Regions from separate parts of the Streptomyces sp. ADI95-16 genome, predicted to be linked through region 2. Evidence: riboswitches for the same ligand, from Rfam matches in the RefSeq annotation. Region 2 holds a riboswitch; each other region holds the start of a gene.
The links. Region 2 has a riboswitch for thiamine pyrophosphate ahead of EES41_RS26245 (thiamine ABC transporter substrate binding subunit). Riboswitches for the same ligand answer to the same signal wherever they lie in the genome.
Positions count from the first base shown of each region.

Region 1: linked by a shared signal. The riboswitch ahead of thiO (glycine oxidase ThiO) and the one ahead of EES41_RS26245 (thiamine ABC transporter substrate binding subunit) in region 2 are both predicted to bind thiamine pyrophosphate.
Region 3: linked by a shared signal. The riboswitch ahead of thiC (phosphomethylpyrimidine synthase ThiC) and the one ahead of EES41_RS26245 (thiamine ABC transporter substrate binding subunit) in region 2 are both predicted to bind thiamine pyrophosphate.

Region 1 is NZ_CP033581.1:2,635,176-2,639,636, reverse strand. It holds gene pknB (Stk1 family PASTA domain-containing Ser/Thr kinase) at 1-122, opposite strand, end outside; gene EES41_RS11480 (thiazole synthase) at 212-1,006, opposite strand; gene thiS (sulfur carrier protein ThiS) at 1,012-1,212, opposite strand; gene thiO (glycine oxidase ThiO) at 1,209-2,390, opposite strand; TPP riboswitch at 2,388-2,500, opposite strand; gene EES41_RS11465 (NAD(P)/FAD-dependent oxidoreductase) at 2,592-3,815, shown strand; gene EES41_RS11460 (Rv2175c family DNA-binding protein) at 3,907-4,272, shown strand; gene thiE (thiamine phosphate synthase) at 4,352-4,461, shown strand, end outside.
Region 2 is NZ_CP033581.1:5,831,007-5,835,467, reverse strand. It holds gene EES41_RS26250 (iron ABC transporter permease) at 1-1,526, opposite strand, end outside; gene EES41_RS26245 (thiamine ABC transporter substrate binding subunit) at 1,580-2,680, opposite strand; TPP riboswitch at 2,765-2,873, opposite strand; gene rlmN (23S rRNA (adenine(2503)-C(2))-methyltransferase RlmN) at 2,931-4,046, opposite strand; gene EES41_RS26235 (phosphatidate cytidylyltransferase) at 4,179-4,461, opposite strand, start outside.
Region 3 is NZ_CP033581.1:4,179,295-4,183,755, reverse strand. It holds gene EES41_RS18445 (IclR family transcriptional regulator) at 1-461, shown strand, start outside; gene EES41_RS18440 (SsgA family sporulation/cell division regulator) at 559-1,008, shown strand; gene EES41_RS18435 (YibE/F family protein) at 1,082-2,494, opposite strand; TPP riboswitch at 2,534-2,680, shown strand; gene thiC (phosphomethylpyrimidine synthase ThiC) at 2,674-4,461, shown strand.

The sequences.
Region 1 (4,461 bases), 3.2 Mb from region 2:
TCGAGGCGGGTGTCGAGGGCGCGGTAGACCGTGGCCATGCCACCGGCCGCGATGCGGGCGTCGACGCGGTAGCGGCCGTCGAGCACGCGCCCGGCGAGGGGGTCATCCAGGGTCGTATCCACCCGGCGATTCTACGAGCGCACGCAACCCTCCCGACCAGCATCCCGTCCCTTGCGGCGCAGCTGTGACGCACCCCTCGTCCCCGGCGGGGTCAGAAAGCCGGGCGTTCCGGGTCCAGAACGGCGCGTCCCTCGGCCGGGGAGGAGGCCTCCGCGAAGCGGCGCTGCGGGATGCGGCCCGCGCGGTACGCCAGGCGTCCCGCCGACACGGCGTCCCGCATCGCCGCGGCCATGAGCACGGGGGACTGGGCCCGTGTCACCGCCGAGGCCAGCATCACGCCCGCGCACCCCAGCTCCATGGCGAGGGCCGCGTCCGACGCCGTGCCGGCCCCCGCGTCCAGGATCACCGGGACCCCGGCCCGCTCGCGGATCAGCTCGAAGTTGTGGGGGTTGCGGATCCCCATCCCGGACCCGATCGGAGACCCCAGCGGCATGATCGCCGCGCAGCCCACGTCCTCCAGCTTCCGCGCGAGCACCGGATCGTCGTTCGTGTAGGGCAGCACCGTGAAGCCTTCGTCCACCAGCGTCTCCGCCGCGTCCAGCAGCTCCACTCCGTCCGGCAGCAGCGTCCGCTCGTCGGCGACGACCTCCAGCTTGATCCAGTCCGTCCCCAGCGCCTCCCGCGCCAGCCGCGCAGTCAGCACCGCCTCGCCGGCCGTGAAGCAGCCGGCCGTGTTCGGCAGGACCGCGATCCCCAGCCGGTTCAGCACCGACAGGACCGAGCCCTGCACCGTCGGGTCCAGCCGGCGCATCGCCACCGTCGTCAGCTCGGTCCCGGACGCCACCAGCGCGCGCTCCAGGACGTCGAGGCTCGGCGCCCCGCCGGTCCCCATGATCAGGCGGGAGGAGAAGCTCCGGCCGCCCAGTTCGAAGGCGTCGTCCGCCATCGCGCTCAGCCCCCCTGCACGGCGGTGAGGATCTCGACCCGGTCGCCCTCGCCGACCGGTGTGGCCGGCCACTGGCCGCGCGGGACCACGGTCTCGTTCAGTGCCGCGGCGACGCCGGCCGGCGCCGCGGTCAGGGTGGCGACCACCGCGTCGAGGGTGGTGCCGGCCGCGATCTCGCGCGGCTCGCCGTTGACGGAGATGGTCATGCGTACGACTCCTGACGTGCCGGGGTGAAACGACCCGGGGTGAAGGGGCGGGCGATCTCCGGTACCGCGCCGGTGGTCAGCAGCTCCGCCATCACATCGCCGGTGAGCGGGGTCAGCAGCACCCCGTTGCGGTAGTGCCCGGTGGCCAGGTGCAGCCCCGGCAGGGCGGTCGGCCCGAGCAGCGGGGCGTTGTCGGGGGAGCCGGGCCGCAGCCCCGCCCGGGTCTCGGACAGCGGGAGTTCGGTGATGCCGGGCACCAGTTCGTGGGCGTCGCGCAGCAGCTCGTACACCCCGCCGGCGGTGACGGTGGTGTCCCAGCCGAGTTCCTCGCTGGTGGCGCCGACGACGAGTTCGCCGTTCTCGCGCGGGACCAGGTACACGTGGCTGCCGCGCACGACGGCCCGTACGGTGCGGGACAGGAACGGCCCGTACCCGGCCGGCACGGTCAGCCGCAGCACCTGCCCCTTCACCGGCCGCACCGGCGCCGCCACCTCCGGCGGTACGCCGGCCAGCCGGCCGCTGAGCGACCCCGCGGCCAGCACCACCTGGTCGGCGCGGAGCACCTCGGCGTCGTCGAGCCGTACGCCGACCGCCCGGTCGGCGGCGGTGAGCAGCCGCTCCGCGCTCGCCCGGCGGATCTCGACCCCGGCGCGCTCGCAGGCCGCCAGCAGCGCGGCCGCCAGCCGGCGCGGGTCGACCTGGTGGTCGCCGTCCACGCGCAGCCCGCCGCGCACGCCCGGGGCCAGCATCGGCTCCAGGCGGCGGCACTCGCGCCCGGTGAGCCACTCGGACTCCAGGCCGCAGCGCCGCTGGAGCGCGTGCAGCTCGCGCAGGTGGAGCCGGTCGTCGGCGTCGAGGGCCACGGCGAGGGTGCCGCAGGCGCGGTAGCCGATGTCCATCCCGCCGCTGGCGTCGGCGAGTTCGGCGGCGAACTCGGGGTAGCGGGCGGCGGAGGCGAGGTTCAGCCCGAGCAGGGTCTCCTCGCCGTAGTGCAGTTCGGTGACGGCGGCGAGCATGCCGGCCGCGACCTGCGCGGCGCCGCCCCCGGGCGCCGGATCGGCGAGCACGGTGCGCAGCCCGCGCCGGGCGGCCCGCCAGGCGGTGACCAGCCCGATGATCCCGCCCCCGATGACGAGGACGTCGGATCCCCCGTCGGATCCCTTCCGAGATGAGTGCATGGGCGTCCAGCCCCTCCCTTCGCCGGCATGACCCGGATCAGGTTCGTACGGTCGGAGGCCGCCCAGCCTCCCTCTCAGCCCGGTGCGCCCGGACTCCCGCGATAGGTTCGGTGGCCAGACTAACCCCGGCGCCGGTGCCGGGTAAGGCTGCCTCCCCGGCCACTGTTCCTGACGAAGCGTCAGTTGATTAGGCTGGGCCGGGTGAGCGAGCAGACGGAACAGACTCAGGGCGGCGTCGTCATCGTCGGCGCCGGAATGGCCGGGGTGCAGACCGCGGTCGCGTTGCGGGAGCAGGGGTGGACCGGCCGCGTGACGCTGCTGGGCGCCGAGCCGCACCAGCCGTACGACCGGCCGCCGCTGTCGAAGGCGGTGCTGCTCGGGAAGGCCGAGGACTCCGCGTTCGACGTGGACTTCGAGGGCCTCGGCATCGAGCTGCGGCTCGGCGTCGAGGTCACCGGCCTGCGCGGCGCCGAGCGCGAGCTGGACACGGAGGCGGGACCCGTCCCGTACGAGGTGCTCGTGCTGGCGACGGGCGCCGAACCGCTGACCCTGCCGGGCGCGGAGGGCGTCCCCGGCGTGCACCTGCTGCGCACCCTGGACGACGCGGCGCGGCTGCGCCCGGTGCTGGCGGCGGCGCCGGCGATGGTGGTCGTCGGGGCGGGCTGGATCGGCGCCGAGTTCGCCACGGCCGCGCGCGAGGCGGGCTGCGAGGTGACGGTCGTCGAGGCGGCGGACCGGGTGCTGGCGGGCGCGCTGCCGGCGGAGGTCGCCGCCCCCATGGCGCGGTGGTACGAGGAGGCGGGCGCCACGCTGCTGACCGGGGCGCGGGTGGCCGCGGTGGAGGCGGGCCGGGTCCTCCTCACCGACGGCCGCGCGCTGCCGGCGGGCGCGGTGGTCGTCGGCATCGGGGCCCGGCCCGCGACGCGCTGGCTAGCGGGCTCGGAGGTCGAGCTCGGCCCCGACGGCTCGGTCACGGCGGACGCGTACCTGCGGACCACCGCGGCGGGGGTGTACGCGGTCGGCGACTGCGCCTCCTTCCCGTCGGGGCGGTACGGGGCGCGGCTGCTGGTGCACCACTGGGACAACGCGCTGCAGGGGCCGCGGGTGGTCGCGGCGAACGTCCTGGGCGGCGGGGCCGAGCGCGTTTACGACCCGGTGCCGTACTTCTGGTCGGAGCAGTTCGGACGGTTCGTGCAGTACGCGGGCCACCACGGCGACGCCGACGGGCTGGTGTGGCGCGGCGACCCGGCCGGCGAGGCCTGGTCGGTGTGCTGGCTGCGGGACGGGGCACTGGCCGCGCTCCTCGCCGTGGGCCGCCCCCGCGACCTGGCCCAGGGCCGCCGGCTCATCGAGGCGGCCACCCCCGTCGACCCGGCGCGGCTCGCCGATCCGGCCGTCCCCCTGAAGTCCGCCACCCTCCGCTGAGCTCCCCCGGGAAGGCCCTGAACAGGGGCCCGGGACCCGGACGGGGTGGTCCAGGTACCGGCGGGGAGTCCGAGATGGCAGGCTTGTGCCCGTGACCGAGATTGACGCAAAGATCGATGCCCTTGTCCCCGACTGGCTGTACCTCCCCGACATCGCGGAGATGCTCGACATCGAAGTGACCCGGGTCCGCCAGCTGGTCAAGGAAGGTCAGCTGCTCGCCGTACGCCGGGGCGAGAACCGTTCGCTCCAGGTGCCCGCCCCCTTCATCGACGGAGACAAGATCGTCAAGGGCCTGGTCGGCCTGCTGACCGTGCTCCGCGACGACGGCTTCTCCGACGCGGAGATCCTGGAGTGGATGTTCACCCCGGACCCGACCCTGCCCGGCACCCCCGCGCAGGCGCTGAGCGAGAATCGCGGCACGGAGGTGAAGCGCCGCGCTCAGGCGCTTGCCCTCTGACCTGATCCGCATCCGCTCCACCGCGGTGTACGGGCCGAGCGCGCGGGCCCGTACGCCGCCACCACCCCGGGGGGTACCCATGCAGCAGCTGTCCGACGCCCGGCTCTACCTGTGCACGGACGCCCGCAAGCGGCAGGGCGACCTCCCCGAGTTCCTCGACGCCGTCCTCGCCGGCGGAGTGGACGTCGT
Region 2 (4,461 bases):
ATCGCCTGCCCGTAGTTCATCTCCCCGGCCCGCCCCAGCAGCCGCGCCACGGCCACCGGCAGCGTCGGGTGGTCCGGCCGCGCGATGAAGACCGTCGCGCCGAACTCCCCCAGCGAGACCGCGAAGGCGAAGCCGGCCGCGATCAGCAGGGCCCGCCGCACCAAGGGCAGGTCCACCTCCCGCCACGCCCGCAGCGGCGACGCGCCGAGCACCGCCGCCGCCTCCCGCAGCCGGGTGTCCACCGCGCGCAGCACCGGCAGCATCGTCCGTACGACGAACGGCACGCCGACCAGCGCCTGCGCCAGCGGCACCAGGATCCACGAGGTCCGCAGGTCCAGCGGCGGCTCGTCGAGGGTGATCAGGAACCCGAAGCCGACCGTCACCGCCGACACCCCCAGCGGGAGCATCAGCAGCGCGTCGAAGCCGCGTACGAACCGGCCCGCGCGCCGGGTCAGGGCGGCCGCCGCGAGCCCCCCGATCAGCAACGCGATGGCGGTGGCGGCCAGCGCGTACTGGAGGGAGTTCCAGATCGCCTCCAGCGGCGGCACCAGGAACGTGCCGCCTCCGGCGCCCGCGTCCTGGAGGGCCCGGTAGAAGCCGAACCCGTACCCGCCGGGCGCGTCGAGGGAGCGCTCGACCAGCACCAGGAGCGGGGCCACGATCAGCAGGGCCACCGACAGCAGCACCCCGCCCAGCAGCGAACGCTGCGCGAGGCCGCGCGGCGGGTGCGCGGTCCGGCCCGGGTCGACCAGGCGCAGGGCGGTCTCCCGCCTGCGCACGGTCCAGGCGTGCACGGCGAGGATCGTGGCGATCGCGGCGAACTGCACCATGGTGAGGACGGCGGCCGTCGGCAGGTCCAGCAGCTGCGCGGTCTGCCGGTAGACCTCCACCTCCAGGGTGGAGTACGAGGGTCCGCCGAGGATCTGCACGACGCCGAAGGAGCTGAAGGTGAACAGGAACACCATCAGCGAGGCGGCGGCGACCGCCGGCCCGAGCGCGGGCAGCGTCACCCGGCGCCAGGCGCCGAACCGCCCGGCGCCGAGCACCCGGGCGGCCTCCTCCTGGCGCGGGTCGAGCTGCGCCCACAGGCCGCCGACCGTCCGGACGATCACGGCGTAGTTGAAGAAGACGTGCGCGAGCAGGATCGCCCACACGGTGGTGTCGAGCCGGACGCCCCACATCTCGTCCAGCAGCCCGCCCCGCCCGACGAGCGCGAGGAACGCGGTGCCGACGACCACGGTCGGCAGCACGAACGGAACGGTGACCACCGCCCGCAGCAGCTGTTTGCCGGGGAACTCGAAGCGCGCGAACACGTACGCGCCGGGGAGCGCGATCAGCAGCGTGAGCACCGTCGACGCGAGCGCCTGCCAGGTGGTGAACCAGAGCACTTCGGCGATGTCGGGCCGGGCCAGCACCTCGCCGATCCGGCCGAACTGCCAGCCGTCCTGCGTCTTGAGCCCGCGCCCGACGATCGCTGCGACGGGGTAGGCGAAGAACAGCCCGAAGAAGACGAGCGGGACCGCCATCAGGGCGAGCCTGACGAGCGTGGCCCGCGCGCTCTCCTTCGGGCTCTCCCGTACTACTTCACGACGAGCGCGGACCATGCCTTGACCCACTGGTCACGGTTCTTGGCGATGGTCTCCGGGGCCACGTTCTCCGGCTTCTCGATGACCACGCCGTGCTTCGTGAACAGCTCCGGCAGCTTCGCGTCCTTGACGACCGGGTTCACAAACATCTGGAGCGGCATGTCCTCCTGGAACTTCTTGCCCACCAGGAAGTCCAGGAGCGCCTTGCCGCCCGCCTCGTTCTTCGCGCCCTTGAGCAGGCCCGCGAACTCGACCTGACGGAAGCAGGTGCCGGTGGAGACGCCGGTAGGGGCCTCGGCCGGCTGCGGCTCGCCGTACAGGACCTCGACCGGCGGGCTGGAGGCGTAGGAGACGACCAGCGGACGGTCGCCCTTGGCCTTCTTGCCGCCCGCGGAGCCGGAGAAGCGCTCGTTGTAGGCCTGCTCCCAGCCGTCGACGACCTCGACGCCGTTGGCCTTGAGCTTGCTCCAGTAGTCCTTCCAGCCGTCCTCGCCGTACTTGCCGACGGAGGCGAGCAGGAAGCCGAGACCGGGCGAGGACGTCGCGGCGTTCTCGGTGACCAGCAGGTTCTTGTACTCCGGCTTGACCAGGTCGTCCAGCGTCTGCGGCGGGGCGAGCTTCTTGTCGGCGAAGTACTGCTTGTCGTAGTTGACGCAGATGTCACCGGAGTCGATCGGGGTGACCCGGTGTTCCTTGTCCAGGACGTACTCCGGCTTCACCTCGCCGAGCCCCTTGACCTCGTACGGCGTGAAGATGCCGTTGTCGAGGGCGCGGGAGAGGAGGGTGTTGTCGACGCCGAAGAAGACGTCGCCGCGCGGGGAGCCCTTGGTCAGGATCTCCTGGTTCAGCGCCGCGCCGGCGTCCCCGGACTTCAGCACCTTCACGGTGTAGCCGCTCTGCTGCTCGAACTCCTTGAGGACCGAGTCGGTCACGTTGAAGGAGTCGTGCGAGACGAGCGTGACGGTCTTGGACTTCGGGGCGTCGCTCGCGCCCGCGGGCTTGTCCTTGGCGTCGCCGCCGCCGCAGGCGCTGAGCGTGCTGACGCCGATCGCGGCCGCGAGCGCGGCACCCGCGATCTTCTTGGTGGTGCTCACTGGTGATTCCTCCTGGGATGTCCAGGAGAAGACGCGGCCATGCCCGGCGCTCTGTTCGAGCGGACGCCGGGCATGGCGCAACAGCTTGAGTGATGACCGAACTTCCTACCCCGAATGACCGGGGCGAGGTTCAGAGGGTCTGCGGATGACGGTCCCGCACTCTCAGCGCTGTGGCGCTCCCCTGTCGGAATATGCAATTGGTTCGGCCACAGGGTACCCCGTGGCCGAATATGCACGACCAGGCCGAAATTCAGCGCTCCGAGGCGGCCAGCTGGCCGCACGCGCCGTCGATCTCCTGGCCACGGGTGTCACGCACGGTCACCGGGACGCCGTGGCGGGCGATGGCCTCGACGAAGGCCCGCTCGTCCTCGGGGCGCGAGGCGGTCCACTTGGAGCCCGGGGTCGGATTCAGCGGGATGAGGTTGACGTGGACCCGCTTGCCCTTGAGCAGCTTGCCGAGCAGGTCACCGCGCCAGGCCTGGTCGTTGATGTCACGGATCAAGGCGTACTCGATGGAGATCCGGCGGCCGGACTTCTCCGCGTACTCCCAGGCCGCGTCCAGCACCTCGCGGACGTTCCAGCGGGTGTTCACCGGCACCAGGGTGTCGCGCAGCTCGTCGTCCGGAGCGTGCAGCGAGACGGCGAGGCGGCACTTGAAGCCCTCGTCGGCGAAGCGCAGCATGGCCGGGACCAGGCCGACGGTGGAGACGGTGATACCGCGCTGCGACAGGCCGAGGCCGTCGGGCTCGGGGTCGGTGAGGCGGCGGATGGCGCCGACGACGCGGTTGTAGTTGGCCAGCGGCTCGCCCATGCCCATGAAGACGATGTTCGACAGCCGGGCCGGTCCGCCGGGGACCTCGCCGTCGCGCAGGGCGCGCATGCCGTCGACGATCTGGTGCACGATCTCGGCGGTGGACAGGTTGCGGTCCAGGCCGGCCTGGCCGGTGGCGCAGAACGGGCAGTTCATGCCGCAGCCGGCCTGCGAGGAGATGCACATGGTGACCCGGTCGGGGTAGCGCATCAGCACGGACTCGACGAGCGTGCCGTCGTGCAGCTTCCAGAGGGTCTTGCGGGTGGTGTCGTCGTCGCAGCTGATGTGCCGCAGGACGTTCATCAGGTCCGGCAGCAGCTCCTGCTGGAGCTTCTCCCGGGAGGCCGCCGGAATGTCGGTCCACTCCGCGGGGTCGTGCGCGTACCGGGCGAAGTAGTGCTGCGAGAGCTGCTTGGCCCGGAACGGCTTCTCACCGATCGCGGCGACCGCCTCGCGGCGCTCGGCCGGGGTCATGTCGGCCAGGTGCCGGGGCGGCTTCTTCACACCGCGGGGGGCGACGAAGGTGAGCTCACCCGGAGCGGGACGGGGGGCCATGCGGTACTCCTCAGTGCGACGAGGTGGGGATCACCCCGCGCGTGCAGGGCCGGTCCGCGGCTCGGCCGCTGGACGGAAAGGGCGCGCCGCATGCACACGGCGCGCCCTCCAGGATAACCCGACCGGGTGCGGTCAGCCGGTGCCGACGAACGCGGCCAGCAGCAGCCAGACCACGGGGGCGGTCGGCAGCAGGGAATCCAGCCGGTCCATGATGCCGCCGTGACCCGGCAGCAGCGTGCCCATGTCCTTGATGCCGAGGTCCCGCTTGATCATCGATTCGCCGAGGTCGCCCAGGGTGGCGCTGACCGCGACCGCGAGGCCCAGCAGCAGGCCCTGCCACCAGGCGCCGCCCTCGATGAGGAACTCCATGCACAGCGCGCCGGCCGCCATCGCGAAGGCCACCGCTCCGAAGAGC
Region 3 (4,461 bases), 1.7 Mb from region 2:
CCCCTGTCTACTTCGCGGCGTACCGCGAGGGTGAGATCGAGCTGATCGCCGTATCGGACACTCCGGACGGCCCGGCCTGCGAGGAGTGGGCCGATTTCCGCGCGACCGGCCATGCGCACGCCATCGGGCAGTGTCTGCTGAGCCAGCTCGACGAGAGGGCGCGCAAGGACCACTACGATCGGCACCCGGTCGGGGCCATCACGCCGTACACAGTCGCCGACCTGCGCTCTTTGGAGAACCGGATCGCCGCGATGGGGCGGAATCGGCCTGTGGTCGAGCGGCAGGAGTACGCCCTGGGAACGGTGTGCGCGGCCATCCCGATCACCGCCGGGGACACCGTCGCGACCATGGCCATTTCTCTACCACTGCATCAGGAAGAACGATTGCTGTATGTAGTCGATCGACTACGGAGTGAAGTAGGCGCGCTGTTGAGCACCCTCTCGTTCTCTATCAGTATCTGAAAACTCACTCCTTGTGATCTGCTCGTGCTTCCACCACTCTTGTCAAGAGAGCCTGGGGGGATCAATCTTGGCCACTTCCACTACAGCGGGGTAGGCAATGCGCGAGTCGGTACAGGCAGAGGTCATGATGAGCTTCCTCGTTTCCGAGGAGCTCGCGTTCCGGATTCCCGTGGAACTCGGGTACGAAGCCCGTGACCCCTACGCGGTCCGCCTGACCTTCCACCTTCCCGGAGACGCGCCCGTGACCTGGGCGTTCGGCCGGGAACTCCTCCTCGACGGCATCAACAAGCCATGTGGTGACGGTGATGTGCACATCGCGCCCACCAGTCCCGAGGGCCTGTCCGATGTCCACATCCGCCTTCAGGTCGGCGGCGACCGGGCGTTGTTCCGCGCGAGCGCGGCGCCCCTCGTCGCGTTCCTCGACCGCACCGACCGGCTGGTCCCCCTCGGTCAGGAGCGCAATCTCGGGGACTTCGAGGAGAGCCTGGACGAGGCACTCTGCAAGATCCTGGCCGAGTCGCGGCAGAACGAGCAGAACGCGGGCTGACCGGGGCCGAAACGCCGGTCCGGAGCGGCCGGTGCGGAGCGGCTCGGACTGATCCGAAGCGGGCGGGCCCGTGTCAGCGCTTGCGCCGCCGGCCCCGGCCGCCGAGGACCGGTCCCGAGGCCGGTGCGGCGTCCGGGGATCCCGGCCGGTCCGCGGAGACCACCAGCGCGGCCAGGGCGGTCGTCACCGGGACCGAGGCCACCAGGCCGATCGAGCCCACGAGCGTCCGTACGATCTCCTCCGCGACCAGCTCGCTGTTGGCCACCGAGCCCACGCTGCTGTTGGCGATGGAGAACAGCAGCAGCAGCGGCAGCGCCGCGCCCGCGTACGCCAGGACCAGCGTGTTGACCACCGACGCGATGTGGTCGCGGCCGATCCGGATGCCCGCCCGGTACAGGGCCCGGGGCCCCATGGTGGGGTCGGCCTGGCGGAGCTCCCAGACCGCCGAGGTCTGGGTGACCGTCACGTCGTCGAGGACGCCCAGCGATCCGATGATGACACCGGCGAGGAGGAGACCGCTCATGTCGATGTTCGGGTAGAGCCCGTGGATCAGCCCGGTGTTGTCGTCGGTGTTGCCGCTGAGGAACGCCCAGTCGATGAACCCCGAGCCCAACAGCCCGATCAGCAGCAGCGAGACGAGCGTGCCGAGGACGGCGACCGAGGTACGGGCGGTCAGCCCGTGGCACATGTACAGGGCGATCAGCATGATGGCGCTGGCCCCGACGACCGCGACGACCAGCGGATTCGAGCCCTGCAGGATCGCCGGCAGGATGAAGAGGGTCAGTACCGCGAAGCTGACGCCGAGCGCGATCAGGGCGAACAGCCCGCGCATCCGGCCGACCAGGACCACCGCCACGGCGAAGATGCCGGCCAGCACCGCCATCGGGAGCTTGCGGTTCACGTCGATCACGGAGTACTGGAGGTCCCGGGGGGCGTCGGGCGCGTACGCCACCACCACCTCCTGGCCGTCCGCCAACTGCCGCGGTGCGCCGGGCTGGACGATCTCGATGAAGGTGCGGCCCTTCTCCGGACCGCTGACGACCTCGACGGTCGCCTTCTTGCACTCGCCGGTCTGCGCGGCCCGTGCCTCGCGCCCCTCGGGAGTGGAGACGTCGGCGGTGGGAGGCACCTGCGAGGCGTTCACGGACTTGCAGTCGACCCGCTCCAGGGCGGTCACCTCGCCCTGCTGGGTCTGCCGGTCGAAGCCCACCCCCGAGCGCTCGTGGGCGGGAGCACCGCCCGGCCAGAGCACCATCAGGCCGATGACGACGGCGGCGGCGAAGGGGATCAGCACGGCGGCGATGACCTTGCGCAGGTGCTTCGAGACGGGGGCCGCCGGGCCGTGACTGTGGCTGTGGGAATGCCCGTGGCCGGCTCCTGGGGCAGTGTGCGAGTGCCCGGAATGGCCAGAGGGTTCGGTGTGCTCGATGGGGGGCTGCGGCGAGATCGTCACTGCCCGATCATCGCAAGAGATGAGGGGGCCCACTGTTCAGCACGCCATAGATGACGCTAGCGTGGGGGCACCTTTGCACAACGCGGGAGCTCGGAGCACCGGGCTGAGAGGGCGCTGATCACCGTAGGCGCGTCGACAGACGCGCACGGGAAGAGGCTGCGCCGACCGCCGAACCTGTTACCGGGTAATGCCGGCGTAGGGAGATAGGTCTCATGACCATTCAGGACGCACGCACGCCTGCCGTCAGCCAGGACGCCGACGGCCAGACCGAGCGCCAGCCGGGCTGGCACAAGGGCTACGTCGCGGGCTCCCGCCCCGACATCCGGGTGCCGGTCCGCCAGGTCCACCTCACCAACGGAAAGGACGTGACGCTCTACGACACGTCCGGGCCGTACACCGACCCGCAGATCGAGACCGATGTGCGCCGGGGCCTCGCCCCGCTGCGCGAGAACTGGATCATCGGCCGCGGCGACACCGAGGAGTACGCGGGCCGTCCCGTGCGCCCCGAGGACGACGGCATCAAGCACACCTCGCCGCGCGGTGGCCTCAAGAACCTCGACGCGGTCTTCCCGGGCCGCCCCCGCCAGCCCCGCCGGGGCCGTGGCGGCGCCGCCGTCACACAGCTCGCGTACGCCCGCCGCGGTGAGATCACCCCGGAGATGGAGTACGTCGCGATCCGCGAGAACGTCTCCCCCGAGGTCGTCCGCGAGGAGATCGCCGCAGGCCGCGCGGTGCTCCCTGCGAACGTGAACCACCCGGAGATCGAGCCGATGATCATCGGTAAGAAGTTCCTGGTGAAGGTCAACGCCAACATCGGCAACTCCGCCGTCACCTCCTCCATCGAGGAGGAGGTCGACAAGATGACCTGGGCGACCAAGTGGGGCGCCGACACGGTCATGGACCTCTCCACCGGCCGCAACATCCACACCACCCGCGAGTGGGTGCTGCGCAACTCGCCCGTGCCGATCGGCACCGTGCCGCTCTACCAGGCGCTGGAGAAGGTCGACGGCCGGGCCGAGGACCTGACCTGGGAGATCTACAAGGACACGGTCATCGAGCAGGCCGAGCAGGGCGTCGACTACATGACGGTCCACGCCGGCGTGCTGCTCCCGTACGTCCCGCTGACCGCCCGCCGCAAGACCGGCATCGTCTCGCGCGGCGGCTCGATCATGGCCGCGTGGTGCCTGGCGCACCACAAGGAGAACTTCCTCTACACGAACTTCGAGGAGCTCTGCGAGATCCTCGCGACGTACGACGTCACGTACTCGCTGGGCGACGGCCTGCGCCCCGGCTCCATCGCGGACGCCAACGACGCGGCGCAGTTCGCGGAACTGAAGACGCTGGGCGAGCTGAACACGATCGCCAAGCGCCACAACGTGCAGACGATGATCGAGGGCCCGGGCCACGTCCCGATGCACAAGATCAAGGAGAACATCGACCTCCAGCAGGAGATCTGCGAAGAGGCGCCGTTCTACACGCTCGGCCCGCTGACCACTGACGTCGCGCCCGCCTACGACCACATCACCTCCGGCATCGGCGCGGCGATGATCGCCTGGTGGGGCACCGCGATGCTCTGCTACGTCACGCCGAAGGAGCACCTGGGCCTGCCGAACCGCGACGACGTGAAGACCGGCGTCATCACGTACAAGATCTCGGCGCACGCGGCCGACCTGGCCAAGGGCCACCCGGGCGCTCAGGAGTGGGACGACGCCCTGTCGGACGCGCGGTTCGAGTTCCGCTGGGAGGACCAGTTCAACCTGGCCCTCGACCCGGACACCGCCCGCGAGTTCCACGACGAGACCCTGCCGGCCGAGCCGGCGAAGACCGCGCACTTCTGCTCCATGTGCGGTCCGAAGTTCTGCTCGATGAAGATCTCGCAGGACATCCGCCGGGAGCACGGCGGCGACCTGAAGGCTGATGAGATCCAGGCGGGCATGGCGGAGAAGTCCGCCGAGTTCGCGGCGAGTGGCAACCGCGTGTACCTGCCGCTGGCCGACTGA